4 regions of the Brenneria tiliae genome follow, and region 4 is predicted to be linked to each of the others. Evidence: predicted binding sites of a transcription regulator. Region 4 holds the regulator's gene; each other region holds the start of a gene.
What was found. Region 4 encodes PurR, which represses purine synthesis genes. Its sites were predicted from a motif close to CANGCAAACGTTTGCNTG; they were not measured.
Positions count from the first base shown of each region.

Region 1: the regulator PurR is predicted to act here: its motif matches at 5,705-5,722, upstream of glyA (serine hydroxymethyltransferase).
Region 2: the regulator PurR is predicted to act here: its motif matches at 3,308-3,325, upstream of purM (phosphoribosylformylglycinamidine cyclo-ligase).
Region 3: the regulator PurR is predicted to act here: its motif matches at 2,630-2,647, upstream of serA (phosphoglycerate dehydrogenase).

Region 1 covers NZ_JAKPCB010000102.1:433,908-442,056, reverse strand. The annotation lists gene MFP24_RS20725 (sensor histidine kinase) at 1-1,093, shown strand, start outside; gene qseG (two-component system QseEF-associated lipoprotein QseG) at 1,097-1,942, shown strand; gene glrR (two-component system response regulator GlrR) at 1,939-3,276, shown strand; gene glnB (nitrogen regulatory protein P-II) at 3,365-3,703, shown strand; gene paeY (pectin acetylesterase PaeY) at 3,773-5,449, opposite strand; gene glyA (serine hydroxymethyltransferase) at 5,839-7,092, shown strand; gene MFP24_RS20695 (3-phenylpropionate MFS transporter) at 7,268-8,149, shown strand, end outside.
Region 2 covers NZ_JAKPCB010000095.1:116,280-124,428, reverse strand. The annotation lists gene MFP24_RS09220 (PAS domain-containing hybrid sensor histidine kinase/response regulator) at 1-480, shown strand, start outside; gene MFP24_RS09215 (HD domain-containing phosphohydrolase) at 470-1,534, shown strand; gene purN (phosphoribosylglycinamide formyltransferase) at 1,570-2,208, opposite strand; gene purM (phosphoribosylformylglycinamidine cyclo-ligase) at 2,208-3,245, opposite strand; gene upp (uracil phosphoribosyltransferase) at 3,529-4,155, shown strand; gene uraA (uracil permease) at 4,333-5,625, shown strand; gene hda (DnaA inactivator Hda) at 5,737-6,444, shown strand; gene arsC (arsenate reductase (glutaredoxin)) at 6,463-6,819, opposite strand; gene bepA (beta-barrel assembly-enhancing protease) at 6,840-8,149, opposite strand, start outside.
Region 3 covers NZ_JAKPCB010000100.1:156,573-164,721, reverse strand. The annotation lists gene ettA (energy-dependent translational throttle protein EttA) at 1-130, shown strand, start outside; gene MFP24_RS16005 (zinc-binding alcohol dehydrogenase family protein) at 278-1,279, shown strand; gene serA (phosphoglycerate dehydrogenase) at 1,320-2,549, opposite strand; gene rpiA (ribose-5-phosphate isomerase RpiA) at 2,846-3,502, opposite strand; gene MFP24_RS15990 (LysR family transcriptional regulator ArgP) at 3,705-4,598, shown strand; gene MFP24_RS15985 (oxidative stress defense protein) at 4,610-5,332, opposite strand; gene argO (arginine exporter ArgO) at 5,489-6,103, opposite strand; gene MFP24_RS15975 (hypothetical protein) at 6,231-6,851, opposite strand; gene mscS (small-conductance mechanosensitive channel MscS) at 7,026-7,880, opposite strand; gene fbaA (class II fructose-bisphosphate aldolase) at 8,140-8,149, opposite strand, start outside.
Region 4 covers NZ_JAKPCB010000090.1:9,402-17,550, reverse strand. The annotation lists gene rnt (ribonuclease T) at 1-564, shown strand, start outside; gene MFP24_RS04830 (Grx4 family monothiol glutaredoxin) at 670-1,020, opposite strand; gene MFP24_RS04825 (C40 family peptidase) at 1,352-2,107, shown strand; gene cydH (cytochrome bd-I oxidase subunit CydH) at 2,205-2,294, opposite strand; gene purR (HTH-type transcriptional repressor PurR) at 2,672-3,703, shown strand; gene cfa (cyclopropane fatty acyl phospholipid synthase) at 4,034-5,194, shown strand; gene MFP24_RS04805 (riboflavin synthase subunit alpha) at 5,257-5,892, opposite strand; gene MFP24_RS04800 (MATE family efflux transporter) at 6,200-7,570, shown strand; tRNA gene MFP24_RS04795 (tRNA-Val) at 7,767-7,843, shown strand.

The DNA of each region.
Region 1 (8,149 bases), on a different contig from region 4:
AACCCTGCGCCAGTATTTAACCCAGCTTGCGCAGTTAAGCTGCCACAACAGCGGACCCGGCCGCGAAGCCTCCGAACTGCTGGAAAACTTCTCCCGCGCCAACGGACAGATGGTCCAGATAACCCGGGAAGTGGTGTTTTCCCGCGGTCAGCAACTGCAACAGGCGATAGCCGAGCGCGGCCGGTTTTTTGGCTGGCAGTCACTGCTGCTGTTTCTGGTCAGCCTGTTGCTGGTGGTGCTGTTTACCCGGATGATCATCGGCCCGGTAAATGGGGTGGAGCGGATGATCAATCGTCTGGGAGAAGGGCGATCTTTGGGCAATACCAGCACCTTTAAGGGGCCGCGTGAAATTCGTTCCCTGGCGCAGCGCATTATCTGGCTGAGCGAGCGGCTTTCCTGGCTGGAATCACAGCGGCATGAATTTCTCCGGCATATTTCCCATGAGCTGAAAACGCCCCTGGCGAGCCTGCGCGAAGGCACCGAACTGCTGGCGGATGAAGTGGCCGGCCCGCTGACGGCGGATCAGAAAGAAGTGGTATCCATTCTGGACGACAGCAGCCGGCATCTGCTGCAGCTGATAGACCAACTGCTGGACTATAATCGTAAACTGGCGGATGCGCCGACGGAGCTGGAGCGGGTCGAAATCGAGGAAATCGTCGATATCGTGGTGTCGTCCCACAGCCTGCCCGCCCGGACGAAAATGATGCATACCGCTATTGAACTGGCGGCGGAGCGCTGTTGGGCGGAAACCACGCTGTTGATGCGCGTCATCGATAATCTCTATTCCAATGCGGTGCACTATGGTGAGGAATCCGGTAACATTTGGATCCGCAGCCGTCTTACCGGCAATCGGGTGCAGATTGACGTCGCCAATAGCGGTACGCCGATTCCGGATGCGGAGCATGGTATGATTTTCGAGCCTTTTTATCAGGGCAGCCATCAGCGCAAAGGCGCGGTAAAAGGCAGCGGACTGGGGCTGAGTATCGCCCGGGATTGTATTCGCCGTATGCGCGGCGAGCTAAGCCTGATAACCGTTGACTATGCCGATGTCTGTTTTCGTATTGAATTGCCATTAACTTCTGAGAATGAATAGATAATGAATGAATGGTTCGCCCGTCCTTTCCCGCGGCGCATCCTGCCCGCCGTATTGGATGTATCCGTTAGCCGTGTGTTAAAGGCCGTGGTGATGTTATTGCCGGTAGCCGTATTGGCCGGATGCATCAGTAATGTGAGCAGCTACGTATCGTCGCAGGATACGGAAAATTCACCCCCGAAAGAGCAGGTAACCGACTATCGTATTGCGCAGTGCGGGTATCTCTGGCGGGTGGATGACCGCGAAGCGATGAATAATGCGCTTTACTGGCTGCGGGCGATGGATTGCGCCGGACGCCTGCCCCAATACCAGGCGCGCGAAGAAGCGCAGCGGCTGGAGACAGACAGCTGGGATAACGCCTTCAAGCGGGGTATTTTGCTGGATAATGCCGGCATCACGCAGGCGGAAAGACGCCAGATGCTGGAGCAAATCAATGTACATCGTCTCGCCTTTCCCGCCGCATTACGCCCGTTGATACAGACCTGGCGCGACAGGCAAACGCTGTTTCTGGCGTTATCCGATGAGCGCCTGCGCTATAAGCGGTTGCAGGAATCCAGCGATAAACAGCTGGACACCCTGCGCATCCAGCAAAACCATCTGCAATATCAGCTTGAGACAACCCGGAAAAAACTGGAAAACCTGACGGACATTGAACGTCAGCTTTCGTCGCGTAAACAGCTCTCGGGCGAACTGCCCGAGAGCGACGCCGATCGCCGCAACCCGGCGGCGGAGCGTGACGGCGCGCGGGGCGAATCGGGTTCGGACGCGGTAAAAGCGGACGACACCTACGCGCCGCCCGCCGAATCGGATGCGGATAAATCGACGACCGAGGAGCCGAAAAACCAATGACAGCCCGGAGAGCGGCAAATTTGCTGCTGGTGGACGACGATCCCAGTCTGCTAAAGCTGTTGGGGATGCGTCTGACCAGCGAAGGTTTCAGCGTGACGACGGCGGAAAGCGGTCAGGAAGCCCTGCGTCTGCTGACCAGAGAGCACTTCGATCTGGTGATTAGCGATCTGCGCATGGATGAAATGGACGGTATGGCGCTTTTTTCGGAAATCCAGCGCTATCAGCCCGGCATGCCGGTCATTATTCTTACCGCGCACGGCTCTATTCCCGACGCGGTGGCGGCGACCCAGCAGGGGGTATTCAGTTTCCTGACCAAACCGGTCGATCGCGATGCGTTGTACAAAGCGATCGACGAGGCGATGGCCTTGTCCGCTCCGGCCGGCGATGAACGCTGGCGTGAAGCCATCGTTACCCGCAGTCCGTTGATGCTGCGCCTGCTGGAGCAGGCCAGGATGGTCGCCCAGTCGGACGTCAGCGTGTTGATTCACGGTCAGAGCGGTACGGGAAAAGAGGTGTTGGCCCAGGCGATTCATGCCGCCAGCCCGCGGGCGAAAAAAGCCTTTATCGCCATCAACTGCGGCGCGTTGCCTGAGCCTTTACTGGAGTCCGAACTGTTCGGCCATGCGAGAGGGGCTTTTACCGGCGCGGTCAGCAGCCGGGAAGGGCTGTTTCAGGCGGCGGAAGGCGGTACGCTGTTTTTGGATGAAATCGGCGATATGCCGCTGTCGTTGCAGGTCAAGCTGTTGCGGGTGTTGCAGGAGCGCAAGGTGCGTCCGCTGGGCAGCAATCGCGATCTGGATATCGATGTGCGGATCATTTCCGCCACCCATCGTGATTTACCCAAGGCGATGGAAAAAGGCGAGTTCCGCGAAGATCTTTATTATCGCCTGAACGTGGTGAATATGAAGCTGCCCGCGCTGCACGAGCGGGCGGAAGATATTCCGCTATTGGCGACCCATCTGCTGCGCGAGTCGGCCGCAAGACATAAGCCTTTTGTGCGCGCTTTCTCGACGGACGCCATGAAACGGTTGATGACGGCAAGCTGGCCGGGTAACGTACGGCAACTGGTTAACGTGATTGAACAGTGCGTGGCGCTGACCAGCGCGCCGGTTATCAGCGAGGCGCTGGTTGAGCAGGCGCTGGAAGGTGAAAACACCGCGCTGCCGACGTTCGTCGAGGCGCGGCATCAGTTCGAACTGAACTACCTGCGCAAACTGTTGCAGATTGCCAAAGGCAACGTCACGCAGGCCGCACGTATGGCGGGGCGTAACCGGACTGAGTTTTATAAGCTGTTGGGGCGTCATGAATTGGACGCCAACGATTTTAAAGAATAGGGTTAATGGATTGTAAATTTGGCTCCGGCAATCTTTTTGTTCGCTGATGCCCGGCTTTGGCCGCAACAACATAGGTAAAGGTTCTTTGATGAAAAAAATTGATGCGATTATCAAGCCGTTCAAACTGGACGATGTGCGTGAAGCGTTAGCTGAGGTGGGTATCACCGGGATGACGGTAACGGAAGTGAAAGGGTTCGGCCGGCAGAAAGGCCACACTGAGCTTTATCGCGGCGCCGAGTATATGGTCGATTTTTTGCCCAAGGTAAAAGTCGAGATCGTGGTGGCGGATGATATCGTCGATACCTGCGTGGAAACCATTATGCGGACCGCCCAGACCGGTAAAATCGGCGACGGTAAAATCTTTGTCTTTGACGTGGCCCGCGTGGTGCGTATCCGCACCGGCGAAGAAGACGAAGAGGCCATCTGACGTTATTCTCGCCGGTCGTCCCCGCGAATACTATCACCGTCATCCCCGCGTCCGTAGGCGGGGATCCGCCTACGATTTATGACCGTCGCCCAGTTTATCCGCCAGCGTTTTTAATTCCGGCGTCTGGCGAATGGCATCCGCGACGATCCCCGACATGGCAATGGCCCCTTTTTTCTGAAAGTGGGTGGTATCCGGTTTGCTCAGGCTGCCGCTCTGATTGCGGTAGAAGGGATAGCGCGCGGGATCGACCGCCATCCAGTATTGCTTCCAGTGATTGCGATTGCCCTTGTTGGCCAGCTCGATGGTGGCGGACTCGATATCCAGCACAATCACCTTATCGGCCGCGGCCGTTTCTTTGATTGTCCGGCTGTAGTCGCCGACGAACGCGTAGCCACCCTGCGCGTTCTGCGTGGTAAAGTGGCCCTGTACCGCGGGAGTGCCGTCTTTGCCGTCGGCGGTGCGGACGCGGGTGGTCGGCGTCAGCAATACCGGGATTAACTGATGCTGGCGGGCAAGATTCACGTAGCGCTCCAGCGATGTCTGGAACGACATGTCGGATTTACCCGGCGGGGATTGGCGTTCACCCGCGGCGTTATTGGGGTAGGTACACAGATTGGCGACGTCGGCGGCGCCCCGCACCGGTCTGGCGCTGTTACAGTTCTGATCGTTGTGTCCCATCTGAATAAAGAGAAAGTCTCCCGCTTTCATCAACGGCTGCATCTGGCGAAACCAGCCGGCATAGAAATAGTCCCGCGAACCGCGGCCGGCGCGCGCGCCGTTAACGACTTTCACTCCGCCGCCTTTACGGAACTGCTGTTCGAAAACCTGTCCCCAGCCCATGCGCGGCAGGCGCGCCTTTTCGTAGCTGGCGGCGGTGGAGTCCCCCACCAGGAAAATCCGCGTCCGGGCTTTTTGCGTCGCCTCCAGATTCTGGCGGGCAAAGCGATAGTCCAGCGGCTCATACCCGCCCTGACCGCTCAGTCCGACAATCGGACGAAACCCGCTGTCGGTCAGCACCGTATGCCCTGAGTAGCCGGTATCGTTGTCATAGCTACGGTTATGGTTAATCACCTGAATAATATTGTTGACGGCATCCTGCTGCGCGGCGGGATAGGTCAGGGGATCGAAATGCGCCGGCGCGGCGATGCCCGCCTGTTTCAGCGCCGAATTAAAGCCGGCATGAAACGCGGCGTAGGCCTTTTTCCAGGCGACGGCGTTAAGCCTGGGCGACGCGGGGTCGTCCCCCAGCTGTTGCGGGCCGATATAGCCGGCGGCGACGGCGACGTCGGAAACGATACGGTCGGTCAGCGGGTTGATATTGACGATATTATCGTCGCCGGATTGAAGAGTCGGGGCCAGGGCGTTGAGGCAAATGGCGCGGGGAATATTGCTGAGCTGGCAGTTGGTGCCGCCGGACTCGATGGCCAACAGGCGCAGCGGCGACGATAATCCTGCAACGTCAATATGGTATTTCCCGGCGTCGTCGGTGCGGGTTTGCCGGCGCTGGCCCTGCTGATCCCGAATAATAATGGTGGCGGGCAGGTGGATTTCGCGGTGCGTCACGCTGCCCGTCAGGGTGGTGTTTTCCCCCAGTTTGATGGCGGGCATGATTTCGATGGCGCGTGGTGGCGTGGCGTTATGCGCGGCGGCGGATGATTTGGCATGGGACGGCGCCCAGGGGGCGGAAAACAGCAGAGCGGAAGTCATAATAGCGAAAGTCATACCACCGGAAAAACGTTTTAACATGATTAGCCCTATTCCTTGTTGCGATACTCGAAAAAATATTTCTTTGCTGCTGCCACTGGTTGTCGGATGAAGTTGGCGCTTCCTTTTATGGGGGCAAGTTTGTAGCAAGAATAAAGGGGGGTATTATGCACCTAATTTTGGCAAGCGGGATGGCTAAAATGGATTATGTCCACATGAAGAAAAAACAGCATGGAGATGAAGAAAATTCCGTTTCCCGCCAGAAGGATTAAATCGCTGCAGCCCTTGCGCCGCCTGCAGCTAATCGTTTGCGTAAAAACCTCTGTCAAAGCCTATCTTCAAATGGGAGAAACGGTTTACACTATAGGCCAGTACCCAAAAGGGTGATCGTTTTCCAGTATATTGTAAGTTAGCTGAGTCAGGAGATGCGGATGTTAAAGCGTGAAATGAACATTGCCGATTATGATGCCGAACTGTGGCAAGCAATGGAGCAGGAAGTGGTGCGTCAGGAAGAGCATATCGAACTGATTGCGTCGGAAAACTATACCAGCCCACGCGTCATGCAGGCTCAGGGTTCTCAGCTGACCAATAAATATGCCGAAGGCTATCCCGGCAAGCGCTATTACGGCGGTTGCGAATATGTGGACGTGGTTGAGCAACTGGCTATCGATCGCGCCAAGGCGCTGTTCGGCGCCGATTACGCCAACGTACAGCCGCACTCCGGCTCGCAGGCCAACTTTGCCGTCTACACCGCGCTGTTGCAGCCGGGCGATACCATATTGGGCATGAATCTGGCGCACGGCGGCCACCTGACTCACGGTTCCCCGGTCAACCTGTCCGGTAAACTTTACAACGTCATTCCTTACGGTATCGATGAAAGCGGCAAGATCGATTACGACGAGATGGCGGAACTGGCGCGCACCCATAAGCCGAAAATGATCGTCGGCGGTTTCTCCGCCTATTCCGGCATTGTCGACTGGGCGAAAATGCGTGAAATCGCCGACAGCATCGGCGCGTATCTGTTCGTCGATATGGCGCACGTCGCCGGTCTGGTGGCGGCGGACGTTTACCCGACGCCGATTCCGCACGCGCACATCGTCACCACCACCACCCATAAAACGCTGGCCGGCCCCCGCGGCGGTCTGATCCTGGCGAAAGGCGGCGACGAAGATCTGTATAAGAAGCTGAACTCCGCGGTATTCCCCGGCGGCCAGGGCGGCCCGCTGATGCACGTTATCGCCGGTAAAGCGGTGGCGCTGAAAGAAGCGATGGAGCCTGAATTCAAGGTTTATCAACAGCAGGTGGCCAAAAACGCCAAAGCCATGGTCGAGGTGTTTCTGGCGCGCGGCTATAACGTGGTTTCCGGCGGCACCAGCAACCACCTGCTGCTGCTGGATCTGGTCAGCAAGGATATCACCGGTAAAGATGCCGATGCCGCGCTGGGTCGCGCCAATATCACCGTGAATAAAAACAGCGTGCCGAACGATCCCAAGAGTCCGTTCGTCACTTCCGGCGTGCGCATCGGTACGCCGGCGGCGACGCGTCGCGGATTTAAGGAAGCGGAAGTGCGCGAACTGGCGGGCTGGATCTGCGACGTGCTGGACAATATCAACGACGAAGCCACCATCGAGCGCACCAAGCAGAAAGTGCTGGATATCTGCGCCCGTTTCCCGGTTTACGCCTGATAGCAACGCCATCGCCCCGGATATTGCTTCCGGGGCCGTAGGTCAAGACGCCAGCCTTTGCGCCGGCGTTTTTTTTAATCTTTAGCTCGATCCCCGCTTAGCGCCTTTTATGGTGAATAACGCATTGCGCCGGCGTCCGCTCTCTGACAGAGTAGCCAACCAATGAGGGGGAGTCATGGTTCTGCATTCAACGCGTTGGCTGGCGCTAAGCTATTTCACTTACTTTTTTTGTTATGGCATTTTCCTGCCGTTCTGGGGCGGGTGGTTAAAAGGCGAGGGGCTTTCCGCCGAATCCATCGGCGTGCTGCTGGGGGCCGGTTTGGTCGCCCGTTGCGTCGGCAGTCTGGTGATTACGCCCAGCGTGAAAGATCCGTCGAAACTGATACTGGCTTTGCGGATGCTGGGGTTGCTGACGCTGGGGCTATCCGTCGGCTTCTGGTTAGGCAATGCCTGGCTATGGCTGCTGTTGGTGATGATCGGCTTTAACCTGTTTTTTGCCCCGCTGGTGCCGCTGACGGATGCGCTGGCCGCCATCTGGCAACGGCAGATCGTCATGGATTATGGCAAGGTGCGGGTCTGGGGATCGATTGCTTTTGTCATCGGTTCCGCCGTTACCGGCGAGCTGGTGTCCGTCTGGGGGCATCCGGCGATTCTGGCGGTCCTGAGCGCCGGGATGGTGGCCATGTTTCTTGGCATGTTGTTTCGCCCCAGCGTGATGCCGGAAGCGGCCGCATCTGCAACGCAATCGGCGATCGTCACGCCCTGGAAAGTCCTGTTTCGCGAACCTCCGGTATGGCGTTTCTTGCTGTGCGTGTCCCTATTGCAAGGGGCGCATGCGGCATACTATGGTTTCAGCGTGATTTACTGGCAGGATGCCGGTTATTCCGCATCGATTATTGGCTATCTGTGGTCGTTGGGCGTGGTGGCGGAAATTGTCATTTTCACCTTTAGCCAGCGCCTGTTCCGGCGCTGGAGCGCCAGAGATTTATTACTGCTCTCCGCGGCGTGCGGCGTGGTGCGCTGGGGGATGATGGGGGCGACGGTGGCGCTGCCGTGG
Region 2 (8,149 bases), on a different contig from region 4:
CTGCCGCAGGCCGATGCGCTGGCGCAGGCGCCGGCGGCGAGCAGGCCGGCACCCGTCGCCGCGCCGCACGTCCACGGACAGAGACAGCATTACATCCTTTATATTGATGATAACCCGGTGAACCTCAAGCTGGTGACGCAGATCCTGGATAAATTGCGCCATATTCGCCTGGTCACCATGCGCACCGCCGAATCGGGGATCGCCTACGCCATGGCGCATCGGCCCGATTTGATTCTGCTCGACATCAATCTGCCGGGTACGGATGGCTATGAAGTGTTGGAGGCGCTCAAGTCTCATCACCCGCTGCGGGACGTGCCGGTGCTCGCCGTATCGGCCAACGTGATGCCGCAGGATATCGCGCGCGGCATGGCGGCGGGTTTTGACGATTACCTGACCAAGCCGTTGGACATCGGCCGCTTTCTGACCAGCGTCGACGCTCATCTGCACTATGACCAAGGGAATCCACACGATGATCGATAATCATGATGATGCGCGTATCCTTATCGTCGACGACGAAGCGGCAAACCTTAAGGTGCTGGAAAAACTGCTGGCCAGCGAAGGTTATTTCCGGCTGGTCAGCGTTCAGGATCCGCGTCTGGTGGTGCGCGCCTATCTGGAGGCGCGTCCCGATCTGATCCTGCTGGATATCAAGATGCCGCATCTGGACGGCTATGCGATTATGAAGCAGTTGAAATCGCTCCACGATCCGCTGCTGCCGCCGATCATGGTGCTGACGGCGGAACAGGGGCGGGAGCAACTGCTGAAAGCGCTGGGGGGCGGGGCGCGGGATTACGTCAGCAAACCCTTCGACCGTACCGAACTATTAATGCGGGTGCGCAACCTGCTCGACGCCCATCTCGCGCACCGGCTGATGTATGAGCAGAACGACGTACTGGAAAAAATGGTGCGCCTGCGGACCCGGGAACTGCTGGATACCCGCCTGCAGGTGGTGCGCCGCCTGGCGCGGGCCTCGGAGTACCGCGACAGCGAAACCGGTCAGCATATTCTGCGCATGAGCCATACCTCCGCGCTGCTGGCGCGCCGGATGGGATGGAGCGAAAGCGACGTCGAGCTTATTCTGCATGCCAGCCCGATGCACGATGTGGGGAAAATAGGCATTCCGGACGCTATCCTGCTCAAGCCGGGCAAGCTGGATGCCGCCGAATGGGAGGTTATGCGTCAGCACACCGTTATCGGCGCCGAATTACTGGCCGGCGACGACTCGCGGCTGATGGTGATGTCGCGCGAGATCGCGTTGACGCACCATGAGAAATGGAACGGCGGCGGCTATCCGCGCGGCCTGTCGGGGGAAGACATTCCGCAGTCCGGGCGCATTGCCGCCGTGGCGGACGTGTTCGATGCGCTGATTTCCGAACGGCCCTACAAACGCGCCTGGCCGCGGGAAAAGGCCGTTGCCTATATCCGCTCGGAATCAGGCTCTCATTTCGATCCCGCGGTCGTCGAGGCGTTTATCGACATTCTGGACGACGTGGTAAGAATTCAGGACATCTACCGGGAATCCGCTGAGGGCTAAAAGCGGCCGCGTCATGCCGCCTGTAAGGAAAACGATTATTCGGCGGCGTAACCCTGCGGGGGAACGCGCACGCCATCCAGCCAGGCCTGATTTTCCCGCATAACCAACCGGCCGGAGATAAACCAGCCGACCACCATGGGATAAATGGTGTGTTCCTGCGTCTGCACCCGCTCCCGCAGGCTTTCTTCGCTATCGTCGCTGAAAACGGGGACCTTGGCCTGCAGAATCAACGGCCCGCCATCCATTTCGTCGGTGACGAAATGCACCGACGCGCCGTGTTCGGCGTCGCCGTTTTCCAGCGCCTTACGATAGGTATGCAGGCCGGGATACTTAGGCAGCAGCGACGGATGGATATTGAGCATTTTGCCGGCGAACTGCGCGACAAAATCGGGACTGAGAATCCGCATATAGCCCGCCAGCACAATCAGCGCCGGCTGGTACTGCTCTATTTCCTGCGCCATCGCCGCATCGTAAGCGGCGCGATCGGCAAATCCTTCCGGGCTGACGGCGTGCGCCGGTATGTCGGCGTCCTGCGCCAGCCGCAGGCCCGGGGCTTCGGGATTATCACTGAATACCGCGGCTATCTTGCCTTTAATGCGTCCGCGCTTGCAGGCGTCTATCAACGCCTGCAAATTACTTCCCTGACCCGATATCAAGATAACGAAATTTTTCATCAGCTAATGACCACTGCATCTCCGGTATCGGTTTGATTAATCAAGCCGATTTTCCATGCGGTTTCACCACTGCCGTTCAATAACGCCACGGCCTCGTCTGCCTGCTCGGCGGGCAGTACGACGATCATACCAACACCGCAGTTAAATGTGCGATACATTTCGTGGCGGCTGACGTTGCCCGCCTGCTGCAGCCAGTTGAATACCGCCGGCCACCGCCAGCTTGCCTCGTCGATATTCGCCTGAACGCCTTCCGGCAGCACGCGCGGAATGTTTTCCCAGAAGCCGCCGCCCGTGAGGTGGGAAATGGCGTGGACGTCGACTTTTTCAATCAGCGACAGAATGGACTTAACGTAGATTTTGGTCGGCGCCAGCAGGTGGTCGGCCAGGGGGCGGTTTTCCAGTTTTACCTGGGCCGGATCGGCTTTGCTGACTTCGAGAATTTTACGCACCAGCGAGTAGCCGTTGGAGTGCGGGCCGCTGGAAGCCAGGGCCACCAGGGCGTCGCCGGCGCGCACTTTACTGCCGTCGATGATGGCGGATTTCTCGACCACGCCGACGCAGAAACCGGCGACGTCGTAATCTTCGCCGTGGTACATGCCCGGCATTTCCGCCGTCTCGCCGCCCACCAGCGCGCAGCCTGATTGCTTACAGCCTTCGGCGATACCGCTAATCACGCTGGCCGCGGTGTCGACGTCCAGCTTGCCGGTGGCGTAGTAATCCAGGAAGAATAACGGCTCGGCCCCTTGCACCACCAGATCGTTGACGCACATGGCGACCAGATCGATGCCGATGGTGTCGTGACGTTTGAGATCCATCGCCAGACGCAGCTTGGTGCCGACTCCGTCAGTGCCGGAAACCAGAATGGGTTCGCGGTATTTTTGCGGTAAGGCGCACAAGGCCCCGAAACCACCCAGACCACCCATGACTTCCGGGCGACGGGTCTGTTTCACTACACCTTTGATGCGGTCTACCAATGCGTTGCCAGCATCAATATCCACGCCTGCGTCTTTATAGCTGAGAGAGGTTTTGTCGGTCACTGCGGAGTCCCCACGGAGGTTGCTGTCGGTAGTTAAAATGGAGCGCGCTAATTCTAACAGCGCGGGCAATCGTTTGCGAGCGATGTGTCGCCGGGTTTTTATTTTTCCTCCCCGTGGGCAATTTCTGTTATCGGTTGATCTGGATCAGGCTTAATCCTGTATCACTCGGCCAAAAAAGCGGTATAATCCGGCGATTTTTTTTATAGTGGGCGTCCTGCCCGCCACCCTGCGTGCCGCCGCAAGCCGCGTTTTTCTGACCGTCCACAGTCTAGGGGAGATAATGATGAAGATCGTCGAGGTGAAACACCCGCTCGTCAAACATAAACTGGGCCTGATGCGTGAGAGCGAGATTAGCACCAAGCGTTTTCGCGAGCTGGCTTCCGAAGTGGGCAGTTTATTGACCTATGAAGCGACGGCCGATTTAGCCACCGAAAAAGTGACCATTGACGGTTGGTGCGGTCCGGTTGAAGTCGATCAAATCAAAGGCAAAAAGATTACCGTGGTGCCGATCCTGCGCGCCGGTCTGGGGATGATGGAAGGGGTGCTGGAAAATGTTCCCAGCGCGCGTATCAGCGTGGTCGGCATCTACCGCAATGAAGAGACCCTGGAGCCGGTGCCCTATTTTCAGAAACTGGTTTCCAATATCGAGGAACGGATGGCGCTGGTGGTCGACCCGATGCTGGCGACCGGCGGCTCGATGATCGCCACCGTCGACCTGCTGAAAAAAGCCGGCTGCCAGAGCATCAAGGTACTGGTGCTGGTCGCCGCCCCGGAAGGCATTGCCGCGCTGGAAAAAGCGCACCCGGATATCGAACTCTACACCGCGGCGATCGATAAGGGCCTCAATGAGCAGGGCTATATCATGCCGGGCCTGGGCGATGCGGGCGACAAGATATTTGGTACCAAATAATAGGCAAGCCGACTTAAACAGTCGGTTTTTTTATGGCGGGCTGTCCTGCCCGCCACCCTGGCGGGCCGTCGCGGGCGACGTTGAAAATCGCTCCCGGCGATTTTTTATGGCGGACAATCCCTGTCCGCCACCCTGTCCGCAGCCGCAACAAATAGCAAGGTTACAGAGGATACAAAGATGACTCGTCGCGCCATCGGGGTAAGTGAACGGCCGCCCTTGTTGCAAACCATACCGCTGAGCTTCCAGCATCTGTTCGCCATGTTCGGCGCCACCGTGCTGGTCCCGATCCTGTTTAAAATCAACCCGGCGACGGTACTGTTATTCAACGGTATCGGCACTTTGCTCTATCTGTTTATCTGCAAAGGGAAAATACCGGCCTATCTGGGATCGAGCTTCGCCTTTATTTCGCCGGTATTGCTGCTGTTGCCTCTGGGCTATGAGGTGGCGCTGGGCGGTTTTATTATGTGCGGCGTACTGTTCTGTCTGGTGGCGCTGATCGTTAAGAAAGCGGGGACCGGCTGGCTGAACGTGCTGTTCCCGCCGGCGGCGATGGGGGCGATTGTCGCCGTTATCGGTCTAGAACTGGCCGGCGTGGCCGCGGGCATGGCGGGATTGCTGCCCGCCGACGGCGCGTCCGTTGACGGCACGGCGGTGACGATTTCACTGGTTACGCTGGCGGTGACGATCCTGGGGTCGGTGATGTTTCGCGGTTTTCTGGCCATTATCCCGATCCTGATCGGCGTGTTGGCCGGTTACGCGCTGTCGTTCGCCATGGGTGTGGTGGATTTGGCGCCCATCGCCCAGGCGCACTGGTTTGCCCTGCCGACGTTTTACACCCCGCGTTTCGAATGGTTCGCCATTCTGACCATACTGCCGGCGGCGCTGGTGGTGATCGCCGAGCACGTCGGGCATCTGGTGGTGACCGCCAATATCGTCAAGAAAGATTTAATGCGCGATCCGGGGCTGCACCGCTCGATGTTCGCCAACGGCGTTTCCACCATGCTGTCGGGCTTCTTCGGTTCGACGCCGAATACCACCTACGGCGAAAATATCGGCGTGCTGGCCATCACCAAGGTGTACAGCACCTGGGTGATCGGCGGCGCGGCGATCCTGGCGATCCTGCTCTCCTGCGTCGGCAAACTGGCGGCGGCGATTCAGGCGGTGCCGGTGCCGGTGATGGGCGGGGTATCGCTGCTGCTGTACGGGGTAATCGGCGCTTCCGGTATACGCGTGCTGATTGAGTCCAAAGTGGATTACAACAAGGCGCAAAACCTGATCCTGACCTCTGTGATCCTGATTATCGGCGTCAGCGGGGCGAAAGTTCATATCGGGGCGGCCGAACTGAAAGGGATGGCGCTGGCGACGGTGGTCGGCATCGGCATGAGCCTGCTGTTTAAAGCGATTAGCCTGTTTCGCAGCGAAGAAGTGATCCTCGATGCGCCGGAAACGCAAGAGCCGTCTCAGCGTTAACGCCGGCTTAATCGGGTACGGCCTATCATCCCGTTGAGTCGTTGCCTGCGACTCAACAGGGCCGAGTTTATGTGATAAACTCGCTCTGTTTTCCTGCCAGCCCTGCTTGAGGTGATTCTGAACACGCCGGCACAGCTTTCACTGCCACTCTATTTACCCGACGACGAAACCTTTGCCAGTTTCTACCCGGGAGAAAACGCGTCGCTCCTTGCCGCCATTACCGGCGCGCTGCGCCAGGAACATGGCGGTTATATTTACTTCTGGTCGCGGGAAGGCGGCGGACGCAGCCATCTGCTGCACGCGGCCTGCGCCGAGCTGTCCCGTCACGATCGCGCGGTCGGCTACGTGCCGCTGGATAAACGCGCCTATTTCGTGCCTGAAGTGCTGGAGGGGATGGAGCAGCTGGCGCTGGTATGCATCGATAATATCGAATCGATCGCCGGCGACGAAGCCTGGGAAATGGCGATGTTCAACCTCTATAACCGCATCCAGGAGACCGGACGTACCCGCCTGTTTATTACCGGCGATCGTCCTCCCCGCCAGCTCAATCTGCATTTGCCCGATCTCTCTTCCCGCCTGGACTGGGGACAGATCTATAAACTTCAGCCGCTGTCGGATGAAGAGAAAGGGGAAGCGTTGCAACTGCGGGCCAAACTGCGCGGATTCGAACTGCCGGAAGACGTCAGCCGTTTCCTGCTGAAACGGCTCGATCGGGAAATGCGCACGCTGTTTATGACGCTGGATCAGCTCGACCACGCCTCCATCACCGCCCAGCGCAAACTGACCATTCCCTTTGTCAAAGAGATCCTCGGGCTGTAATCCGCGGATCTTCGCCTGTTACAAAATGTCCAGTACCTGTTCCGGCGGGCGGCCGATGCGCGCCTGCCCGTCGGCCACCACGATGGGGCGCTCAATCAGTTTGGGATGGTCGACCAGCGCCTGAATAAGCTGCGCCTCGGTCAGCGTGTCATCCGCCAGATTAAGCTCCCGGTAAATCTCTTCCTTGCGGCGCATCAGATCGCGCGCGCTGCTTAGCCCAAGCTGCTGGATCAGGCGCGTCAGGGTTGCGGCGTCGGGCGGCGTTTCCAGATACGGCACCACCTGGGGTTCAATGCCGTGCCGTTGCAGCAGCGCCAGCGTCTCGCGGCTTTTGGAACAGCGCGGGTTGTGATAAATGGTGACATTTTTGCTCATGGTTGACGATCCTTCTCCCGTCAGGACTTCTGATATTGGCGGAAACGTTGCTGCAGCTGGCGCAGCTGGTCGATTCGCGCGTCGTAGCGCGCCTGCTCCAGGCTGCCGAGTTTCACCTGCGAGCTGGCGTTGCTCAGCAAACGGATAGACTGGTCGAGCTGCCCGGCCAGCGCCAGGCTTTCGGCGCGGGCGGATAACTCCTCCGCGCGCGATCCCTGGGCGGCGGCGGCCTGCGCCAGCAGATCCCAGCCGTTGGGATCGTCCGCGTGGGCGTAGGTGTAGCGGTAGAGTATTTTGCTCGCCGCCGCGGGCTGTTTCCCCTCGACGTAGGCGTTCGCCAGATTGAGCTGCAGCACCGGGTTGGTCTGCACCCCCGGCGCTTTTTGCAGCCGGGCGATCGCCTGCGCGGCGCGGTTTTGCCCCAGATCGATATCGGTCATCAAATCCAGAAACCACGGGTTGTCCGGGGCGTTGTCCAGCAGCGGTTGCAGCACGCTGCGAGCCTCGTCGTATTTCTTGGCCTGATAAAAGCGGATGGCGTCGCCGTATTTGGCCGCCAGCTGCTCGCGTACGTTGCCTTTCGCCCAGGCCTTCAGCAGGTCGTCGTCGAGCGGCCTGCCTTCCGAACCGTACATGCCGAAGGTGCGCACTTTGGCGAACAGAAAATCCTGGGATGACTGCACCGGCGTGGATCTCATCTGATTCGCCCGGTTGCGGGCATCGGACAGGCGGCTTTCCGGCAGGGGGTGGGTGAGCAATATTTCCGGCGGCTTCGAGGTGTAGCGCGATTGATCGGCCAGCTTTTGCAGAAAGTTCGGCATGGCCCGCGGATCGAAGCCGGCGCGCTGCAACACCTGAATGCCGATGCGATCCGCTTCCTGTTCATTGCCCTGGGTAAAGGTGATTATCCCCTGTTGCGCCCCGGCCATGGTTCCGCTCAGCGCCGCCATCCCCAGTTGCGGATTGGCCATCGCCAGCAGAATGGAACCCAGCGCGCCGACCCAGGTCAGCGGCGCGCTGCGCTGCTGCGACTCCATGGCGCGCGCCAGATGGCGCTGGGTAACGTGCGAAATTTCATGCGCCAATACCGAAGCCAGCTCGCTTTCGTTGTCCGCGTAGCGAAAGAGCGACGAGTGGATCACCACGTTGCCGCCGAAAAAGGCGAAAGCGTTGATATCATCGTTGCGGATCAGGAAAAAGCGGAAGGGGGTGCGTACCGAATCGGCCTGCTTGACCAGCCGATTGCCTAACTGGTTGATGTAGTTGGATAACAGCGGATCGTTAATCAGCGGCGCGCCCGCCCGCAGCTGGCGGACATAAAAATCGCCCA
Region 3 (8,149 bases), on a different contig from region 4:
TTATCAGGATGAAGGGAAAGTGGAGTTCTTCGAAGGCAACTTTACCGAATACGAAGAGTACAAAAAGCGCACGCTCGGCGCCGACGCGCTGGAGCCGCACCGTATCAAATACAAGAAGATCGCCAAGTAAACGCCCGACGGCCCGCGCTTGCGGGCCGTTTTGCTCTCCCCTGCGGAGCGATAATCGAAAAAACGCGTTATCCTCTCGGCACCATGCCGTTCTACACTGTGTATTAAGCAAGTCATATGCAGTAATAAACCAAAGAGGAACCACGCCATGACCGCTCATGCAATAGCCGTCGACCCCCGGCAGCCGGAAAACTTGATCACCATTACTCAGGAAATCCCCGAGCCGGGAGAATACGATCTTCTGGTGGAGGTCAAAGCGGTTTCCGTTAACCCGGTCGATACCAAAGTGCATGCCGGACTGCGCCAAAACGGTTTACAACAGCCGCGCATCCTCGGCTGGGACGCCAGCGGCGTGGTGGTGAAAACCGGCAACGCCGTCGGCAATTTCAGGGTGGGCGACGAAGTATGGTACGCCGGCGACATTACCCGCCCCGGCAGCAACAGTACCTATCAGTTGATCGACGCCCGCATCGCGGCGCATAAACCCGTCTCGCTGGACTGGCCCGCGGCCGCGGCGCTGCCGCTCACCTCCCTTACCGCCTGGGAAGGCTTATTTGAACATCTGAAAATCCAGCAGGCGGATGAAGAAAAAACGCTGCTGATTATCGGCGGGGCCGGCGGCGTAGGATCGCTGGCGATTTCGCTTGCCGCCCTGCGCAGCCCGGTAAAAATCATCGCCACGGCGTCGCGCCCTGATTCGGCGGAATGGTGTCGCCAGCCCGGGGCGCATCTGGTGGTCGATTATCGCCATCTGATTGACGGGCTGGAAAAAGAAGGCATCAAACAGGTGGACTATATTTTCTGCCTGAATGATACCGACGGCCACTGGGATGCCATCGGCAAACTGATCGCCCCGCTGGGACACGTCTGCACCATCGTGGAAAATCAGCGTCCGCTCGATCAAAACGCCCTGAAGCTGAAAAGCGCCGCGCTGCATTGGGAATTCATGTTTACCCGCAGCATGTTCAACACGCCCGATATCAGCCGGCAGGGAGAAATTCTGCAGGAGGTCGCCCATTTGGTCGATACGGGAAAATTACAGGGAACGGCAAGCGAAACCCTGCAGGGGCTGAGCGTTGAAACGCTGCGCCAGGCTCATCGGAAAGTGCTGGAAGGACATATGCGCGGCAAGGTGGTTATCGCTTTTTGACGGGAAACACCAGCCCCGCAAGGGGCTGGTCAACAGCGGATCAGTACAACAGGCGGGCACGGATAGTGCCGGGTATCGCCTTCATCAGCTGTAACGCCGTGTGCGCGCAGTCAGTTTCAACATCAATCACCACATAACCAATCTCCGCGCTGGTTTGCAAATACTGCGCGGCGATATTGATGCCCTGTTCGGCAAAAATCTGGTTAATCTTGGTGATAACGCCCGGGCGGTTTTCATGAATGTGCAGCAGGCGGGCGCGGGCGCCATGGACGGGCAGCGAAACCTCTGGGAAGTTGACCGCGGACAGCGTGGAGCCATTGTCCGAATATTTAGCCAGCTTTCCGGCGACTTCATCACCGATATTTTCCTGAGCTTCCTGCGTTGAACCACCAATATGCGGCGTCAGCAACACGTTATCAAACTCGCATAGCGGTGACAGGAACGGCTCGCTGTTGGATGCCGGCTCTTGCGGGAAAACGTCAATCGCCGCGCCGACGATATGCTTACTGGTCAATGCCTCGGACAGCGCGGCGATATCAACCACCGTACCGCGCGAAGCGTTAATCAGAATCGAACCCGGCTTCATCAGCGCCAGCTCTTCGGGCCCCATCATATTCTGGGTGCTTTCCGTTTCCGGCACGTGCAGGCTGACCACATCGCTCATATTCAGCAGATCGGAAAGATGGCGAACCTGCTGAGCATTCCCCAGCGGGAGCTTACTTTCGATATCATAGAAATAAACGTGCATACCCAGGCTTTCCGCCAGAATGCCCAACTGCGTACCGATATGGCCGTAGCCGATGATACCCAGCTTCTTGCCGCGCGCTTCATAGGAGCCGACGGCCAGCTTGTGCCAGACGCCGCGGTGCGCTTTGGCGTTCGCCGCCGGAATGCCGCGCAGCAGCAGCAGCATTTCGCCAAGCACCATCTCAGCTACCGAGCGGGTATTGGAAAAAGGCGCGTTGAATACCGGAATGCCGCGTTTTGTCGCCGACGGCAGCTCAACCTGATTGGTACCGATACAAAAACAGCCGACCGCAATCAGTTTTTCAGCGGCGGCGAAAACGTCTTCCGTCAGATGCGTACGCGAGCGAATACCGACGAAATGCGCGTCGCGGATGGAGGCTTTCAACGCTTCCGGTTCCAGTGCGCCTTTGTGATATTCGATGTTGGTGTAACCCGCGGCACGCAGATTTTCCAGCGCGCTCTGATGCACGCCTTCAACGAACAGAAACTTAATCTTATCTTTTTCTAATGATACCTTTGCCATTTCCCGACCTTATTTTCAGACTTCAGATGCGGCAGTTTGTAAACAACCTCTGCCAACATAACAAAAATTACGCCGCCATCAATACAACCGATTGCCTCTCGCGTACGGCTCGTTGCAGGAGCGCTCAACATTTCTGGCAAAAAATATGGCTAAATAGGCACATCGCCATATCGACGATAAACAAAATAAGAAAAAGTGATATTAAGTGCCAAAAATGAGCTATTGACGACAAATTCATTTTTATACAAAAAATTTTCCGGCGCGGCAATCCGCCCGCGCCCGGCACGGCGGGAGCGTTACCTGACCGTTTTCACCCCCGTCGAGGTACCGACCAGCGCCACATCCGCGCCGCGGTTGGCGAACAGCCCTACGGTGACGACGCCGGCAATGCCGTTAATGTGATTCTCAACGGCAACCGCATCCATAATGTTCAGGTTGTGAACATCGAGAATAATATTGCCGTTGTCGGTCACCACGCCCTGACGATATTCCGGTTGTCCGCCCATTTTGGCCAGTTCGCGCGCCACATAAGCCCTGGCCATCGGGATAACCTCAACCGGCAGCGGAAATTTACCCAGCACGTCCACCTGTTTTGACTCATCGACAATGCAGATAAACTGACGGGCGATGGCGGCAATGATCTTTTCCCGGGTCAGCGCCGCGCCGCCGCCCTTGATCATCTGCATATGCCCGTTGATCTCGTCCGCGCCGTCGACGTACACGTCCAGGGAATCCACCTCGTTACAGTCAAAAACCGGGATCCCCAGGCTTTTCAGTTTGGCCGTCGAGGCATCGGAACTGGATACCGCACCGGTAATCTGCCGTTTGATCGACCCCAGCGCATCGATAAAATGCGCGGCGGTCGAACCGGTTCCCACCCCAACGATGGTATCGGGGCGAACGTAATCAAGCGCCGCCCAGCCAACTGCTTTTTTCAGTTCATCCTGTGTCATAGTCTGTTTCAGGCCCATAGCTACGAAAGTACGAAAACGTGTGCGTATTATAGAACACCCATGGGGGGAAATGGCGTAAATTCCCCCCGCCGCCGGCGCATTATTTTATCGCCGCCGCAGGTATATAAGATTTCTGCATGGAAAAGCGCAAAATGTGGCATAGTGAAAAAAACAGATTTCGTTCAGAGGAATTTTTACTTTCATGAAACGCCCGGACTATCGAACGCTTCAGGCTTTGGACGCCGTTATCCGCGAACGGGGTTTTGAGCGCGCCGCGCAGAAGTTATGCATCACGCAATCGGCGGTATCCCAGCGCATCAAGCAACTCGAAAATCTGTTCGGTCAGCCGTTGTTAGTCAGGACCATCCCTCCCCGCCCCACCGAGCAAGGACAGAAACTGTTGGCGCTGCTGCATCAGGTCGAGCTGCTGGAAGAAGAGTGGCTGGGTAATGAAGCCAGCAGCGATATTCCGCTGCTGCTATCGCTGGCGATCAACGCCGACAGTCTGGCGACCTGGCTGCTGCCGGCCCTGCAACCGGTGCTGGCGGACTCGCCCATCCGGCTCAACCTGCAGGTGGAGGACGAAACCCGGACCCAGGAAAGATTACGCCGCGGCGAAGTGGTGGGCGCGGTGAGTATTCAGCCACAGCCGCTGCCAAGCTGTCTGGTGGATAAACTGGGCGCCCTGGACTACCTGTTTGTCGCCTCCCCCGCCTTCGCCGCCCGCTATTTTCCCAACGGCGTGACGCGCTCGGCGCTGCTACGCGCGCCGGCGGTGGCATTCGATCATCTTGATGATATGCATCAGGCGTTCCTGCAGCAAAACTTCGATTTATCCCCCGGCAGCGTCCCCTGCCATATCGTGAACTCTTCGGAAGCCTTCGTGCAGCTGGCCCGCCAGGGCACTACCTGTTGTATGATCCCGCATCTGCAAATCGAGAAAGAACTGGCCGACAACGAACTGATTGATCTGACGCCGGGGCTGTTTCAGCGCCGGATGCTCTACTGGCACCGTTTCGCCCCGGAAAGCAGGATGATGAGAAAGGTTACCGATGCCCTGCTGGCGCACGGGCATCAGGTGCTACGACAGTCTTAAACGCCGTTAGTTTACGGATTCCGCTGCAGTTCAAACACCACATCGACCTGATCGTCAAAGTGGATGGTTTGCTGTTCATAGGTTTGCGCCGCTTCGCTTTGAGCCGCCACATCCGCCGTTTTAAACATCCGGGCCACCGGCATGGGCTGATAGTTGGCGACGTGGTAGCGAATACTGTAAATCGGTCCGAGCTTGGCGTTAAATCCCTGAGCCAGGGATTGCGCCTGACTGGTTGCCTGCTCAATGGCCTTTTTACGCGCCTCGTCACGGTAGGTATCCGGATTGGCCACCCCCAGATCGACGGTGCGAATTTCATTCAGACCGGACTTCAGCGCGCCATCCAGCAGCTCATTCAGCTTATCCAACTGGCGCAGCGTCACCTCGACCTGACGCACCGCGCGATATCCTTTCAGCACCGCACCGCCGTTCTTCTGGTAATCATATTCTGGTTGGGTGCGTAAGTTGGCCGCATTGATATCTTTCTTTTCAATGCCGTTTTTCGCCAGAAAATCAAAATACTGGGCGACGCGGGCATCAACCTGTTTTTTCGCATCCGCGGCATCTTTGGACGACACGCTGACCTCAATCGCCAGACGGGCGATATCCGGCGTGGCATCAACGCTGGAGGTGCCCGACGTCACGATATGCGGGCCGTCCGGCAATTCCGCGGCCAGGCCGACAGCCGGGGCGCCTAAACCGACCATAGCGGCCAATGCCAATACTTTTAGCTTCACAATGTCTCCTTTATTGATATTTTGTCGCCGAGACGGCCGCCTGAACGGCTTACCGTCGTCTGTTTTCCACCGCGGCGGTAAACGGACAGCATACCGCGCGGCCGACACAACAAAATATAGGTGAATTTCCGAAACCTGGGGCTAAAGCCGGGTAATTTATTGCCCGCCGTAGCGCGCCAACTGGAAGGCAATTCCCCACATCACCACGCCGACGAACAGGTTAATCACCCGCTGCGCGCGCGGCGTATTCAGCCACGGAGCCAGCCAGGCCGCCAACAGCGCCAGAGCAAAAAACCACAGGAAAGACGCGGTGATGGTTCCCAGCGCAAACCAGCCGCGGGCCCGATCGGCAAACTGGTTGCCCAGGCTGCCCAGCACCACGAAGGTATCCAGATAGACATGCGGATTGAGCCAGGTGACGGCCAGCAAGGTCGCCATAATGCGCCCGCGGCTCTGCTTCATCACCGCGCTTTCGACCCGCGCCAAATCCTTACTGAATGCCGTCTTGAACGCGCCCCAGCCGTACCACAGCAGAAAAGCGACGCCGCTCCAGGTCACCAGCCCCATCAGTAATGAAGACTGGCTGAGCAACGCGCTGCCGCCGAAGACGCCCGCGCAAATCAACGCCACATCGCTAAGCGAGCACAGGAGCGCAATCATCAGGTGATATTGCCGCCGAATCCCCTGATTCATGACAAACGCATTCTGCGGGCCCAGGGGCAGAATCATTGCCGCGCCAAGAATAAATCCCTGTAGATACACCGCCAACATCACCGTCTCCCTGCAACAATCATGGTTGAGATGAGCGGCAGTTTATGGAGCGCTTTATATTAATGGAAATTTAAATTTCTAATAACACATTAGAAACCCTAATAACAAAGAGGAAAGATTAACCTTCTCAGGGATCGCGGGGCGGGAAAACGGAAGACGCACGCTCCTTCTTCTGGAGAAAGAAAGTGATAAAAAACAGCGAAAGCATAAACGGCAGCTCGTACAGCTCTTCCATCATATTTTTATACCGTTCGTCATACACAAACAGAAACGCCAACAGGCGCTGATGCTCTATCACGTCGGAAATCAGATAACAGCTCACCATCAGCCCGATGTCCCAAACCGGCAGGGTTTCCGTTTGCAAACGCCGGATGATTTCACGCCTGATAGAGGGAAGTAAGAGCATCAGCAGGGGAACGCCTATCAGCACGACGGATATCGCCCGGAAATAGATCCTCGGCGCATCCGGCAGATAATTGCGCCCCCAGCTGATGCCGCGGCCAAAAAGCACCAGCCACAGGCTGATGCTCCATAACCAGAAAATACGCTTATCCCTTTCGCAGCGTAGCGGTTTGATATAAAACCAGGTGAATATCGCCCCGAACAATAGCCAAAAAGACTGGAATAACTCAATGGAATCAAGAAATTCCTGACTGGCGGGAAGGACATGCTGTCCGATGTATGGCAGAAACAGGGCAAAAAGAAAAATGACGACCGTATGAAAATACGGCGTGCGGTCTAGCTTCATTGTCGGTATCAAACAAAAGGAAAAATGAGGTGGGCTACGATAGAACAAAAGCAGAATATTATCTTCACCTTTAAAGCGATTATGTTGCGTAACGCGCCTTTTGGGATGGGTATTGCGCTATTACGGCGGGAACGTTATCCGGGAATGACATTCCCGGATAACCCAGCCAATAGGTCAGTTCGCGCCCTGCCGCTCGGCGTTATACAGATGCACATCCATCTGCGGGTAAGGGATGCCGATACGATTTTCGTCCAGCGCCCTCTTGAAGCTCTCCAGCAGATCCCAGTACACCGCCTGAGCATCGCCGTTGGCGGTCCACACCCACACCACAAAGTTAAGCGAGGACGCCGCCAGTTCATTCAGCCGGATGGTCACGCCTTTATCGTGCTGGATACGTTTATCAGCCGCCACAATATCGCCCAGTAGCTTTTTCACCACCTCGATATCCGCATCATAGGCCACGCCGACAACGATCTCGGTGCGCCGATCGGGCTCACGCGAGCTGTTGATGATATTCCCGGCGATGATCTTGCCGTTCGGCACAACGATAATCTTACCGTCGGCGGTACGCAGCGTGGTGGAGAAAATCTGCACCTGCGTCACCGTGCCGGCAATACCGCCCAGATCGACCCACTCGCCGACCCGGAAAGGCCGGAAGGTCACCAGCAGCACGCCGGCCGCAAAGTTTGCCAGCGACCCTTGCAGGGCCAAACCAACGGCCAAACCCGCCGCACCCAGTACCGCGATGACCGATGCCGTTTGTACGCCGACCCGGCTCAATACGGCAATCAGCGTAAACGCGATAATGCCGTAGCGCACCAGCGCCGCGAGGAAATCGGCCACCGTTGAATCAATAGAACGGCTCACCAGCAGGCGATTCAGCGTTCCGGACACAATTCGGGCGATAACCAGACCAACAATCAGGATCAGTAAGGCGGCGACGATATTAACCACGTACTGCAACAAGATATCCTGGTGGCTGACCAGCCAGCCGGTCGCCTGTTCTACACCAACGTTCAGTTCTTCCATTTAATGACTCCTGTTTCTTGCGCTCTCTGACCGAGCGTCACTTTCACACCAAAAAACCGCAATCTGCGGCGAAATCCGTACCTATAAATAAGGCTCCCGTGGGAGCCTTAGCGATATACCCGTTATACTTCAAGCTGCAGATGCGTTGGCTGCGCTCAGTCACCCGAATCACTTACTTGAGTAAGCTCATCGGGACTCCTTCCCTTGCCGCCTTCCTGCAACTCGAATTATTTAGGGTATAAACCTTTAAGAATCTTAGTTAAAGAACG
Region 4 (8,149 bases):
CTGGAGGTCGCAGCAATAACATTAAAAATGGACGCCGAAGGTTGGTTGCAGCCGGATGAAACCTTACATTTCCACATTGAGCCTTTTGAGGGCGCAGTATTGGAACCCGCGGCCCTGGCGTTTAACGGCATCGATCCCGGCAACCCGCTACGCGGCGCGGTCAGCGAATACGAAGCCCTGCATGAAATATTCAAGGTCGTGCGCAAGGGATTAAAAGATCAGGGCTGCAACCGGGCCATTATCGTGGCGCATAACGCGACCTTTGATCATGGCTTTATCATGGCCGCCGCCGAACGCTGCAGCCTGAAACGCAATCCCTTTCATCCTTTCGCCACCTTTGACACCGCCGCGCTTAGCGGGCTGGTCCTGGGACAAACCGTGCTTGCCAAAGCCTGTATCGCCGCGGGCATCGCTTTTGATTCCAGCCAGGCGCATTCCGCCCTCTACGACACCAATCAGACGGCGCTGCTCTTCTGTGAACTGGTCAACCGCTGGAAGCGCATGGGCGGATGGCCGCTCGCGTTGGATGAAAATCAACCGGCAGCCGCCTCCGCGGCAAGCTAAGCCCGCTGAAAAAAAGAGAGGGTGGCTTGCGCTCCCCTCTCTTTTCGTTATGCAGGTTTCGTTATACGGCAGGCATCGCGCTTGTACACGCGACTCCAGGCTGGCTTACTCCTGATCCTGCTGCTGGGATTTGTATTTATCCGCCGTCTCTTTAATCAGCGGCTGCAGCTCGCCGCGCTGATACATTTCAATAATGATGTCGCAGCCGCCGACCAGCTCACCGTCGACCCACAGTTGGGGAAAAGTCGGCCAGTTGGCATACTTGGGCAACTCGGCGCGGATATCCGGGTTCTGCAGGATATCGACATAGGCAAAACGTTCGCCACACGCAGACAACGCCTGTACCGCCTGGGCGGAAAATCCGCAGCTTGGCAATTTAGGTGAACCTTTCATATACAGTAGAATCGGGTTTTCAGCGATCTGGCGCTGAATCTTTTCAATTGTCGTTGTCGTCATTCTCTCGCTTCCTCAAACCTTTAGGATGGCTAACGTCACTTTCTTTACATCAGATGAGCCATTACGGCGCCATCCACTCAACGTTATTGTACCGAGGGCGGCAGCCACAAAAAAACGCTATTTTTTATGTGGGTATATTTTCGCCGCGGTGCGGGCCTTATGGGATGAAATTCACGGCGGCAGTGACGATAAATCCACCGAAAAAACCACCATTAACTTTTTTTCACTATTTTGTATGAAGAAAAGAGAGATTCCCACTGTTTTATAATGCCGTTTTCGGGAATACTGTGCGCCATTGGCGATTTAAGGACTATTACCGATCGTTGCTATCATGCGCTTATTTACCGGCCTCTTTATATTATGTTTCAGCCCCCTGTTGGTGAATTTAGCGCAGGCGGCGCCTTATACGCCGAATTCGGCGCCGCAAAAATCCGCGCTGAACGGCGCGCAAGCCAATGCAGGCGCCGATAAGGCTAAAACACCCCGCGCCGCCAAGCATCAACGGCAGCAGGCGTCGTCAAGAACGACGGGCGGCACGCCGGCGCTGGTGCGAAAAAACCTTAAAAAATTGCCGCCGGAAACCCGCCACAGGCTTTACTCCGCACGCTCCAAAACCAAAGCCGCGCTGCAAGACAAAACGGGAACAGGACTGGCGCTGAGCGAGGCGCATAAAAAACGCTATCAGCATGCCAAATTAACGGCGATGAATAAGCTGATGGGCCAGATGGGTAAACCTTATCGCTGGGGAGGCGCATCGCCGTTCACCGGCTTTGACTGCAGCGGTCTGGTTTATTACGCCTATAAAGACGTGGTCAAAATCCCTATCCCGCGCACGGCGAATGAAATGTACCACCTGCGCGACGCGGCGCCGATTAACAAAAACGAGCTGGAGAGCGGCGATCTGGTGTTCTTTCGCATCAACAAGCGCGGCGCGGCCGATCACGTCGGGGTTTATCTGGGAGAGGGGAAATTCATTCAGTCACCGCGTAGCGGCGCGGATATTCGTATCAGTAAATTGAACGAGGATTACTGGCGGGAGCACTATGTCGGCGCACGCCGCGTGGTCACTCCCCAGACCGTTCGCTAACCGGCTCGGGGTCAGCGCCTGCGCGCAAATAATGCGGACGGGTTTTACGCTTAAAACCCGTCCGCGAAGATAAAAAAGAGGCTCGGCCCAGGGCCGGTTAATTCAGTACGGCGGTAAAGCTAAATACGATGATCATCGCCAACGCACCAATGGTGGTCAACAACGACATCTTCAGGTCAGTATCCATAGGCGTCTCCTTTTTTGCGCACACCCATTATCAAAAGAAAGTATCGACCGTCCTGGGAAGATTCAACCAAACTTCAGGGTAAAACTGCATATCACGATTGCCAGTCTTCCATAGTTTGAGAAAAAAATCTCATACCGGCGTCTCGCTAATAGTATAAATTACCGCTTCCACTTTTGCGGCAAATCGGACAAAATCCGCTGTTTGACGACACGCCGCGTATTGGTCGAACAACGCCAGCCTTGCCCCTTCAGGTGTAACATTCGGCATTCTCCTTCTGAAACCCTGTTTTTTTTATCTGGGAAGAGAACATTAAACGCAGGCAAACGATTAACAATATACTTACGACTGTAATAAGTCGTTTCAGGAGTCATTTTTACATGGCAACGATCAAAGATGTGGCAAAACGTGCTGGCGTTTCTACCACAACCGTATCGCACGTGATCAACAAAACACGTTTCGTCGCCGAAGAGACCAGGGCCGCCGTCAGGACGGCAATCAAGGAATTACACTATTCACCCAGTGCCGTCGCCCGCAGCCTTAAAGTCAATCACACCAAATCCATTGGGTTGCTGGCGACCTCAAGCGAAGCCCCCTACTTCGCTGAAATCATCGAAGCCGTCGAAAACAGCTGTTACGCCAAAGGCTACACGCTGATTTTGTGTAACTCACATAACAATCTCGATAAACAGCGCGCCTATCTTTCCATGCTGGCCCAAAAACGCGTCGATGGCTTGCTGGTCATGTGCGCGGAATACCCGCCTGAATTGCTCGCCATGCTGAAAGACTATCGCAACATTCCGATGGTGGTCATGGACTGGGGGCAGGCCCACAGCGATTTTACCGATACCATTATTGATAACGCTTTTGAGGGCGGCTATATGGCGGGCCGCTATCTTATCGAGCGCGGCCATCGGGATATCGGCGCCATTCCCGGCATTCAGGAACGGAATACCGGCAGCGGGCGCTATCTTGGATTTTTAAAAGCGCTGAAAGACGCCGATATTCAGATTCACGATGAATGGATCGTTCAGGGAGATTTCGAGCCCGAATCCGGCTATAAGGCGATGCAGCAGATTCTGGCGCAGAAACATCGGCCGACGGCGGTGTTCTGCGGCGGGGATATTATGGCCATGGGGGCAATCTGCGCCGCCGATGAGCTGGGGCTGCGCGTTCCCCAGGATATTTCGGTCATCGGATACGACAATATCCGCCACTCCCGCTTTTTCACCCCGGCGCTGACCACCATCCATCAGCCCAAAGAACGGCTGGGGCAATCGGCTTTCGCCATGCTGCTGGACCGCATCACCAGCAAGCGGGAAGACGCGCAGACCATTGAGGTTCACCCTAGCCTTATCGAACGTCGTTCCGTGGCCGACGGTCCATTCCGCGATTACCGTCGTTACTCCTGAGAACGGAAACGCACGCCACGCCAACAATGCTTCGGCCAATTTATACTTGTACCTTGGCCGAAGCAGTCATAAACTGATCAGCAGTTTTTAGCACAACAATCATAAATTATCTTTTCACTATCCTTTGAGTGTTCAGCGCATAGGGAGTTTGCGTATTTATCTTAAGGATAAGTGCCTCTACGTGTTTGCGTACCGGCTTTTTTCTCTTCATTTTCCTCTGATATCCGGAGGGTAGACGATGGGTGATCCCACCGATACACCGCTTAATAGGTAATAATTGTCTATGCTTTCCTTGCGGGTACTTCGCGAGCAGCAAGGTAGGGAGAAGTTATGAGTTCATCATGTGTAGAGGATGTCGAGGAACTGGGTCGTCATCATACGTCCTGGTTCCAGATTGTGCGTGAAATGCTGGACATGGCCGATGTCAAAATCAACGGTTCCCGCCCTTTTGATATCAAGGTCAAGAATCCTGATTTCTTTAAACGCGTATTGCGCGAAGGATCATTGGGATTGGGTGAAAGCTATATGGACGGCTGGTGGGAATGTGAGCGGCTGGACGTTTTTTTCCATCGCATACTACGCGCCGGACTGGATGAAAAAATACCTCACCATCTGAAAGATATTTTGCGCGTCGCCGCCGCACGGCTGATGAATCTGCAATCCAAAAAACGCGCCTGGATAGTCGGCGAAGCGCATTATGATCTGGGTAACGACTTGTTTTCGCTGATGCTGGACCCCTATATGCAGTACTCCTGCGGCTACTGGAAACAGGCATCCACCCTGGAGCAGGCGCAGGAAGACAAACTGGAGATGATCTGCGAAAAGCTGCAGCTTCAGCCAGGAATGACGCTGCTGGATATCGGCTGCGGCTGGGGCGGATTGGCGGAATTCGCCGCACGCCGGTACGGCGTCTCCGTTTGGGGCGTCACTATTTCCAAAGAACAGCAAAAATTAGCCCAGCAGCGCTGCAAGGATCTCGACGTCACGATTTTGCTGCAGGACTATCGCGATCTGGATATGCAATTCGATCGGGTGGTTTCGGTGGGCATGTTCGAGCACGTCGGACCGCGTAACTACGACACCTATTTCCGGGTGGTCAGTAAAAATCTTAAGCCGGACGGGTTATTTTTACTGCACACCATCGGCGCCAAAAAAACCACCTCCGAAGTCGACCCGTGGATTAATAAATATATTTTCCCCAACGGCTGCATTCCTTCCGTACAACATATCGCCCATGCCAGCGAACCCTATATGCTGATGGAAGACTGGCATAACTTCGGCGCCGATTACGATCGCACCCTGATGGCCTGGCACCAGCGTTTCCAGCAGCATTGGCCGGAAATTTCCGATCGCTATTCCGCGCGATTCCGCCGTATGTTCAGCTACTACCTTAATGCCTGCGCCGGCGCGTTCCGCGCCCGCAATATTCAGCTGTGGCAGGTGCTGTTCAGCGTTAACGGCATCGAGGGCGGCGTACGGGTTCCGCGCTAAAATAGCAAACCGCCCCCCGCAAGCCGGACGCTTATCCAACCGGCGGGGGGCGGATTTACGCGTTACGCCTCGGGCAGCAGTTCGGACGCCTGTCGGCCGGCCAAGACCCGTTCCACCGTATCTACCACCGCCTGTGTCTGCGGATCAATTTCGATATTCACCCGCTGCCCCAGGCGCCGCTGTCCCAGCGTGGTGCGGTGCAGCGTCTCGGGAATCAAATGCACGCAGAAACGGTTGCGGGTAACTTCACCAATCGTCAGGCTGATCCCGTCAATGCCGATAAACCCTTTATGCAGCACATACTTCATCAGCGATTCGTCCGCCAGGCGGAACCAAATCTGATGGTTATTTTCTGAAACCAGAATCTTCACCACTTCCGCGGTACAGATAATATGACCGGACATAATATGCCCGCCGATCTCGTCGCCATATTTCGCCGCCCGCTCCAGGTTGACGGTATCGCCTGGGGTAATATCCCCCAGATTGGTCAGCCTCAGGGTTTCTTTCATCAAATCAAAACTGACGCGGTCGCCCTCCACCGAGGTTACCGTCAAGCAGCAGCCGTTATTGGCCACCGAAGCGCCGGGAACCAATCCCGGCAGTAATTCGGGCGGAAGTTGCACCACATGGGTACGGAAATTTGCTTTTTCATCGATGGACACCACCGGCGCGGTGCCTTGAACAATACCGGTAAACATCAGGCTTGCCTCTTAAAACGGTGTAAAGGAATAGCTGTCGGGCGATACCGCCGACGCGCGCATCGCTGATTGAAATAGGTCGCTATCATGCAGTGTGCCCCATATAAAGCTGAAAACCAAACCCCATTGCCAATAATCGCCGGGCATATTCACCGCAATGATGTCCACCGCTAATTTATTCGCCGGCAAGCTGGTTTACTTCTGGCGAGTCGTTACAATATCAACCTTATCGCTATCGGCAATATCATTGTTTTTATCCAGGTTTAATTATCCCGCTATCCGGTTGGTCAATTCAAGGAAGGTGTTTGTGCAGAAGTACCTGTCTGAAACGCGTAAGTTATTGGCGCTAGCGGTTCCTGTCATCATTGCGCAAGTGTCTCAGACATCCATGGGTGTGGTGGATACCATTATGGCCGGCGCCTACAGCGCCACCGATATGGCGGCGGTTGCCGTAGGCACCTCTATCTGGCTGCCCGCCATCCTGTTCGGTCACGGATTATTGCTGGCGCTGACGCCGGTGGTGGCCCAGTTAAATGGTTCCGGCCGCCGCGATCGTATCGCACATCAGGTTCGGCAATCCTCCTTGCTGGCGCTGGCGGTTTCCCTGTTAACCATGCTGGCGCTTTATCAGGGACAGCATATTATCCGCCTGATGAACAATGACTCGCCCGAACTGGTTGAAAAAGCCATCGGCTATTTACACGCCCTGCTGTGGGGCGTACCTGGCTACCTGTTCTATCAGGTTTTACGCTGCCAGTGCGAGGGCCTGTCGAAAACCCTGCCGGGCATGATTATCGGGTTTATCGGATTGTTGATTAACATCCCCATTAACTACATTTTCATCCACGGCAAGTTCGGCATGCCGGAACTGGGCGGCGTGGGCTGCGGCGTGGCGACGGCGTCCGTTTACTGGATCATGCTGCTGCTGATGGCGGCCTATACCAGGCGTGCGGTCTGGCTGCGCGATATCAGGTCGCCGCAGCGATTCACACCGGACTGGCACACGCTGAAGCGCCTGTTTAGTCTCGGCCTGCCCATTGCGCTGGCGCTGCTCTTTGAGGTGACGTTATTCGCCATCGTCGCGCTGCTGGTTTTACCGCTCGGAGTGGTGGACGTCGCCGGTCATCAGATCGCGCTTAACTTCAGCTCCCTGATGTTCGTTCTGCCGCTTTCCGTGGGTATAGCCACGACAATACGCGTCGGCCACCGACTGGGAGAAGGCTCGGTGGACAATGCCCGCATTTCATCGTATATGGGACTGCTAACCGGCGTGGTACTGGCATTCTGCACCGCAATTTTCACTACGCTGCTGCGCGAGCCCATCGCCCTGCTTTACAACCAGGAGCCGGCGGTGGTGGCGATGGCGTCGCAGTTGATGCTGCTGGCCGCCGTTTATCAAATATCCGATGCGATTCAGGTTATCGGCAGCGGCGTACTGCGCGGCTATAAAGACACCCGCTCGATCTTTTACATAACCTTTACCGCCTATTGGATGCTGGGGCTGCCGAGCGGCTACCTGCTGGCGCTAACCGATTATCTTGTGCCCAGAATGGGACCGGCGGGCTTTTGGTGGGGATTTATCATCGGCCTGACCGCGGCGGCGATCATGATGGTCACCCGCATTCGCTGGCTACAGCGGCAACCCGCGGAAAAAATCCTGCTGCGCGCCGCGCGCTAATGCAGATTCCGTTAAGGAATCAGCCGGATAGCGCGGAAAATGATGAAAAAAAGCACGGTCTGGATAGAAGCGCAGCAATCGCGCGCCGCACAGAACAAATTTGCGTTTTTCTCCTTGCCAGCCGCGGTATAGCCCGTTAATATTCGTCCCCGTTGTCGCCCTGACAGCGCGGCGTTAACGCCGCCAGCATCACAATGCGTTCTTAGCTCAGTTGGTTAGAGCACCACCTTGACATGGTGGGGGTCGATGGTTCGAGTCCATTAGAACGCACCATTTCTTGCTCCCGCGGTTTCCACTGAAATCTCCCCGTATCCGATACATTTAACGCGCTATGATGACGCTCAACCTCTGGCGTTCATGTCGACATTGCTATTTCTTGACTGCAGTCTGAGCTCCGTTTGACTCGCATGCATCGATAGCAGCGATTTTGTCGGCGGGAACGAAATATACCCGTTTATTTGCCTGCTTTTGCAAACGGACACGATAAGATCCGTCGAGTTCGATAAGCAGCCGTAACGGGAGGCTCACTCGGCCCTGCTCCTTATTCACAAGATCACCAAACCCTGCCGGCATGTCCTC